2 regions of the Gulosibacter massiliensis genome follow, and region 2 is predicted to be linked to the other one. Evidence: riboswitches for the same ligand, from Rfam matches in the RefSeq annotation. Region 2 holds a riboswitch; the other holds the start of a gene.
What was found. Region 2 has a riboswitch for thiamine pyrophosphate ahead of thiM (hydroxyethylthiazole kinase). Riboswitches for the same ligand answer to the same signal wherever they lie in the genome.
Positions count from the first base shown of each region.

Region 1 (3,402 bases), 730 kb from region 2:
AGCACGATGCCGAACGCGGTCGAGCAGAACAGCAGCACGAGACACGCCGAGGCGACGATCGCCGGCACGAGCTGCGGCAGCGTGACGGTGAGGAACGCGCGCGTTGGCGACGCGCCAAGGGTGCGCGCCGCCTCGGCGAGACGCGGGTCGAGGCCGCGCCAGAAACTCCCCACCTGCCGGGCAACGACCGCGACATTAAAGAAGACGAGCGCGAGCACGACCGAGAATGTCGTGCCGTCGAGCCCGAGCCAACCGAGGGGGCCGGTCGACCCAAGCAGCGCCCGGAAGGCGACACCGACCACCACGGTGGGGAGCACGAACGGCACGGTGATGAGGCCGCGCAGCAGCGCGCCGCCGGGCACGCGCCGGCGGTAGAGGATGCTCGCGGTCGGCACGCCCAGCACCACCGCGCCGAGCGCGGCGGCGAGGGCGAGGCCGATCGTGTTCGCGAGCAGCTGCCAGGTGCGAGCGCTGGTAAGCACCTCACCGTAGCCGGTGAGGTCGATGCCGGAGTCGCTCGAAATGCCTCGCCACAACATGCTGGCCACGGGCCAACCGAAGAAGACGGCGAGGAACGCGAGAACTGCGGCGCCCGCGACCCAGCTAGCTCGCCTCATACAGTGTGTTCCACTCCTCCAGCCAAGTGTCGCGGTTGCTCGCGACCTCAGCCGCGTCGAGGTCGAGTGGCTCATCGACGAGGCTCGCGTGCTTGGCCCACTCGCTCGGCAGCTCGACGGCGTCGTCGACCGGGTACATGTACATCGACTCGGGCAGTGCTTGCTGGAACTCCGTGCTCAGCATGAAGTCGATGAATGCCTGCGCGCCGGTCGGGTTCTCGGCGCCCTTCGTGACGCCGGCGTACTCGACCTGGGTCGTGCAGCTCGCCTCGAGCACGCCCGTGGTGCCGCCCGATTCGGCCGGCGACGACGAATAGCTCAGCACGAGCGGGAACTCGCCCGCGCCCTCGGCTCCCGAGAAATCGACGTAGTAGACGTCCGACCAGCTGCCCTCGACCTTGGCGCCGCCGTCGAGCAGTTGCTGCCAGTAGTCCTGCCAGCCGTCGCCGTACTCGGCGATGGTCGCGACGAGGAACGCGAGGCCGGGCGACGAGGTGAGCGGGTTCGTCACGGCGAGCAGCGGCGCGTACTCGTCGGTGGCGAGGTCGTCGAGCGTCGTCGGCTCGTCGACGCCGTTGTGTTCGAACCAATCGTGGTCGATGTTGACGCACACCTGGCCCTGGTCGATCGGCGTGAGCTGGTCGCTGAGCACCAGGTCGTCGGCGGATGCGGGCAGGCTCGGCGAGGTGTACGGCGCGAGCACGTCGGCGTCGACCACGGTCTGCGCTGAGTAGTTGTCGAGGCCGTATACGCCGTCGACGCCCGGGGCATCACCCGCGAGCAACAGCTGGCTCGTCACGACGCCGGCGTCGCCGGGCGAGGTGATGACGAGGTCATAGCCGGTCGCCGATTCGAACTCGGCGATGAGCTCGTCGCTCACGTTGAACGAGTCGTGCGTGAGCATCGTGACGGTGCCCGGGGCGGACGAGCTCGGCTCGTTTCCCCCAGCACCGCCGACAAGCGTGCACCCGCTCAGTAGCAGCCCGGTCGCCACGAGGGCGGCGGTTGAGGCAAGTCGGGTAGATGATCGACGTAGCATTCAGTCCTCCATTCGCATGGAGGGCATCCGCGCGCGACACAGCGCCCGGATGGAGAGAACTCGACTTCCTTCGCCGGTACTAGCCGGATCAGGTTCGAGGGTCTGCCAGTGTGGCACTCTCAGCGCCGCTCGGCGCTCCCCTGTCGTTCTCGTTCATCCTACCCGGCTGGCGGGCAGGGGCGAATCGGCCTAGACGAGGCCCTGCGCGATCATCGCGTCGACGACCTTGGTGACACCGGCGATGTTCGCGCCGAGCACGTAGTCGCTCGGGGCGCCGTACTCCTGCGCGGTCGCACGGCAGGTCTCGTGCACGTCGACCATAATCTCTTCGAGGCGCGTCTCGGTGTAGTCGAAGGTCCAGCGGTCGCGCGAGGCATTCTGCTGCATCTCGAGCGCGCTCGTGGCGACGCCACCGGCGTTCACGGCCTTCGCCGGGCCGAACAGCACGCCTTCGGTCTCGCGCATGAGCGAGGCGGCGTCGGCGGTGAGCGGCATGTTCGCGCCCTCGGCGACGACCCTGAGGCCGTTGTTGATCAGCGTCTGCGCGGCGTGCACGTCGAGCTCGTTCTGTGTGGCGCAGGGCAGCGCGACGTCGACGGGTACCTGCCACACGTCGTTGCGGTTCTCGTGGAACTCAACGCGGTTGCTGCGGCGGTCGGCGTACTCGCTGATGCGGCCGCGCTCTTTGAGCTTGATCTGCTTGAGCAGGTCGAGGTCGATGCCGTCGGGGTCGTAGATCGAGCCCTTCGAGTCCGAGGCGGTCACGACGACCGCGCCGAGCTCCTGCGCCTTCTCGATCGCGTAGATCGCGACATTGCCCGAGCCTGAGACCGAGACGCGCTTGCCGTCGAAATCTTCGCCCTGGGTCGCGAGCATCTCGCGAGCGAAGAAGATGGTACCGTAGCCGGTCGCCTCGGGGCGCACGAGCGAGCCGCCCCACGAGAGGCCCTTGCCCGTGAGCACGCCCGACTCGAAACGGTTGGTGATGCGCTTGTACTGGCCGAACATGTAGCCGATCTCGCGCGTGCCGACGCCGATGTCGCCCGCGGGCACGTCGGTGTACTCACCGATGTGGCGGTAGAGCTCGGTCATGAACGACTGGCAGAACGCCATGATGTCGCGGTCGCTGCGGCCGTGCGGGTCGAAGTCGCTGCCACCCTTACCTCCGCCGATGGGCAGTCCCGTGAGCGAGTTCTTGAAGGTCTGCTCGAAGCCGAGGAACTTCACGATGCCGAGGTTGACCGTCGGGTGGAAGCGCAGCCCACCCTTATACGGGCCGAGGGCCGAGTTGAACTCGACGCGGTACCCGCGGTTGATGTTGACGTTGCCCTTCGAGTCGATCCACGGCACACGGAAAATCACCTGACGCTCGGGCTCGCAAAGGCGGCGGATGACGTCCTGGTCGAGGTACTCCGGGTGCGTTTCGAGCACCGGGGCGAGTGAGTCGAGGACCTCGACCACTGCCTGATGGAACTCCGGCTCACCGGCGTTGCGGGCGAGCACATCGTTCTTGAGCGCCTCGATGGTGGCGTGCATTGTGGTCAAGGTGTGGATCCTCTCGGTTATCGTCCCTAGCCTTTGCAGGTTACTGCGCGCTGGCGTAATTTCTGCGCCGCACCAGCACTTGGCCCGCGGCGAAGCCGAGGCGCCACCAGCCCGGTGCCGTCGAAAGTGTCCCAGTTTCTCCGGTGCGAAGAAACCCCAGAGCGTGTGCCGCGAAGGCCGCGCCCGCAGGCGGAAGCCGAT
Region 1 covers NZ_UYZX01000001.1:993,321-996,722, forward strand. Annotated here, with positions in the region: gene EJL01_RS04810 (ABC transporter permease) at 1-617, opposite strand, end outside; gene EJL01_RS04815 (thiamine ABC transporter substrate-binding protein) at 604-1,656, opposite strand; TPP riboswitch at 1,705-1,808, opposite strand; gene gdhA (NADP-specific glutamate dehydrogenase) at 1,846-3,192, opposite strand; gene EJL01_RS04825 (DUF8185 domain-containing protein) at 3,242-3,402, opposite strand, start outside.
Region 1: linked by a shared signal. The riboswitch ahead of EJL01_RS04815 (thiamine ABC transporter substrate-binding protein) and the one ahead of thiM (hydroxyethylthiazole kinase) in region 2 are both predicted to bind thiamine pyrophosphate.

Region 2 (3,402 bases):
CGCGCCGCGGATTGTGCCGGAGAACTGGGTGTCGAATTCGGCGTAGTCGATCTCATCGGCCTTCGCGCGCGCGTCGCCGTTGAACGAGAAGTCGATGAGCGCGTTGTTGACGACGGTGGTCACGGGCGCACCGAATGCGGCGTCGGCGGCGGCGAAGAGCTGCTCGACCTCGGCGGGGTCGCGCACGTCGGCGCGAGAGGCGACCACGCGGCCGGGATTCGTTGCCTCGAGTTGCTCGGCCGCGTCGCGGCTGGAGCGGTAGTTGACAACGACGCGGGCGCCTTCGCGCACGAACGCCTGGGTGAGGGCGCGGCCGAGTCCGCGCGCGCCGCCCGTGACGAGCACGAGCTGCTCGGCCAGGGGGAGCGCGGTGGTGGGGTCGATGGTGGTGGTCATGCGTGGGCCTTTCGGGTGGAAGCGGATGCGGTGTGCCAGGCCGCGGCGAGGCCGCGGGCGGTGAGTGTGGGGTCGGGTGCGGCGCAGATCGCCGAGACGAGGGCGATGGCCGCCGCGCCGGCGTCGCGGAGCGGGGCGACGTCGTCGGGACGGATGCCGCCGATCGCGACCGCTGGCAGTGGGGTGCTCGCGGCGAGGGCGGCGAAGCCCGCGACGCCGAGGGCGGGCGGATGGTCGGGCTTCGTCGAGGTCGGGCGGATCACGCCGATGCCGAGGTAGTCGACCGTGCCGACCGGCAGCGCGGCAACGGCCGCGAGGTGGGCGGACGTGTTCGCGGTGAGGCCGACGATCGCGTCCGGGCCGAGCGCGTCACGGGCCTCGCGCACCGCGGCGTCGCCCTGGCCGAGGTGCACGCCGTCGAGGCGAATGCCGAGTTTGCGCGCCGCGATCGCCACGTCGAGGCGATCGTTGATGAGCAGCGTCGCGCGGCCGTCGATCACCTCGGCGAGCCGTTCGATGTCGCGCAGTTGGTCCTCAGCGCCGCGGCGCTTTTCGCGGTACTGCACCGTCGTGACGCCGCCCAACACGGCCGCGTCGACGGTCGGGAGCAGGCCGCGCTCGCCCGTGAGGTGGCGGTCGGTGACGAGGTAGATGCCGGTGACGGGTGCGGGTGGTTGCCCGGTTGTGCAGCCGGTCGGCGTTGTGCCGTGGGCTGGCTGCGCGCTCTCGGCGGTCATGCCGCGTCGCCCGTCGTGGCCCGGACCGGCTCGAGGTCGCCGGCCGGTTCGAACCGGAGGCGCGTGCCTGCGGCCACCTCGACCGGCATGATGTGGGCGAGCGCGTCGAGCAGTTCGACGGCGAACGAGCCCGGCCCGGCCGCCCGGGCGGCCGCCCGCTCGGCCGCGACGCCGTAGCTTACGTGCGCCGCGACCAGCGCATCCAGCACCGACAACTCGACTCGCACCGCGAGGAACGCCGCGACGATTGCGCCGAGCGCGCAGCCGCCGCCGGTCACCTTCGTGAGCAGCGCATCCCCGCCCGAAACCCACACGACCGAGCTCCCGTCGGTGACGAGATCCTCCTCGCCCGACACCGCGACGACGGTGCCGTAGCGGCGCGCGAGGGCGACTGCCGCATCCCGCGCGCTCGCGGCTGAGTCGGCCGACTCGACGCCGCGGCCGCCCGAGCCGGCGCCGGCGAGCGCGAGCACCTCGGAGGGGTTGCCGCGTACCGCGGTGGGGCGCTGCGCGACGAGCTCGGCGGCGAGCTGCGTGCGGATGGGGAGCGCGCCGATCGCGACCGGGTCGAGTCCCCATGGCGTGCCGGCCTCTCGCGCCCCCGCGACCGCCTCGGCGATTGCGCCACGCTGCTCGGGCGTCGGCGTGCCGAGGTTCACGAGCAGGCCGCCCGCGGCGCGAGCGAACAAGCCCGCCTCGCCGACGATGTCGACCATGGCGGGCGCCGCGCCGAGCGCGAGCAGGGCGTTCGCGGTGAAGCCCGTAACGACAGTGTTCGTGATGTTGTGCACGAGCGGGGCGGATGCGCGCACCCGGCGGAGCAGTTCGGCGACGGTGTCGGGTGTGGGCGCGTCGGTGATCGACGCGGTGAGAGGTGGCATTGCGACATTCCCTTCATCGGCGAAGGGGCGCGGCGACGCTACCCGGCCGCGCGCGGCGAGGCCGACGGCGGAACAGCAGCGAATTGGACGATCCCTTCGCCAGTACTAACTGGATCAGGTTCGACGGGTGTGATCTCAGCCGATCGCTCGGCACCCCGTGTCACTGCCGCCACCCTAACGCACGGCCGAGCCCGCGCATCCGGCCCATGACTTTCTGCGACGCACGCAGCATCGAGCCTCGCGCATCCGATTAGACTGGCGAGGTCGCAACTGGCGTCGGATGGGTCACCATCGGGGAGCGGCATCCGGAGCACGAGCCGCACGCCTGGGCTCGCCGACACGAACGACCGATTCGATTCCGCGAATCAGCGAAGGAGTCCCAGTGTCCGAATACCAGAACCTGCCACTTTCCGAAGTCGACCCCGAGATCGAGCAGGTGCTCAAGAACGAGCTCGATCGCCAGCGCAACACGCTCGAGATGATCGCGAGCGAGAACTTTGTGCCCCGCTCGGTGCTCGAGGCCGTGGGCAGTGTGCTCACGAACAAGTACGCCGAGGGCTACCCCGGCCGCCGCTATTACGGCGGCTGCGAGGCCGTCGACGTCGCCGAAGACCTCGCGCGCGACCGCGCGAAGGAACTCTTCGGCGCCGCCTACGCGAACGTGCAGCCCCACTCGGGTGCGAGCGCGAACGCCGCGGTGCTGCACGCGCTCGCGAAGCCGGGCGACACCATCCTCGGCCTCTCGCTCGACCACGGCGGCCACCTCACGCACGGCATGAAGATCAACTTCTCGGGCCGACTCTACGACGTCGTGGCCTATGGCGTCGACTTCTCGACCGGCCGCATCAACATGGACCAGGTGCGCGAGCTCGCCCTCGAGCACAAGCCGAAGGTGATCATCGCCGGCTGGTCGGCCTACCCGCGCCAGCTCGACTTCGAGCAGTTCCGCGCGATCGCCGACGAGGTCGGCGCGTACCTGTGGGTCGACATGGCGCACTTCGCGGGCCTCGTGGCCGCGGGCCTGCACCCGAACCCGGTGCCGCACGCCCACGTCGTCTCGTCGACCGTGCACAAGACCATCGGCGGCCCCCGCTCGGGCTTCATTCTCACGAACGACGCCGACCTCTCGAAGAGGATCAACTCGGCCGTGTTCCCGGGCCAGCAGGGCGGCCCGCTCATGCACGTGGTTGCCGGTAAGGCCGTCGCGTTCAAGCTCGCGCAGACCGAGGAGTTCAAGGACCGTCAGGCCCGCACCCTCCGCGGCGCCGAGATTCTCGCCGAGCGCCTGCTGCAGGACGACGTGAAGGAGGCCGGCGTCGCGCTGACCACCGGCGGCACCGAGGTGCACCTCGTGCTCGTCGACCTGCGCGATGCGCCGATCGACGGCC
Region 2 covers NZ_UYZX01000001.1:1,720,112-1,723,513, forward strand. Annotated here, with positions in the region: gene EJL01_RS08200 (3-oxoacyl-ACP reductase) at 1-396, opposite strand, end outside; gene thiE (thiamine phosphate synthase) at 393-1,133, opposite strand; gene thiM (hydroxyethylthiazole kinase) at 1,130-2,014, opposite strand; TPP riboswitch at 2,088-2,182, opposite strand; ZMP/ZTP riboswitch at 2,271-2,352, shown strand; gene glyA (serine hydroxymethyltransferase) at 2,397-3,402, shown strand, end outside.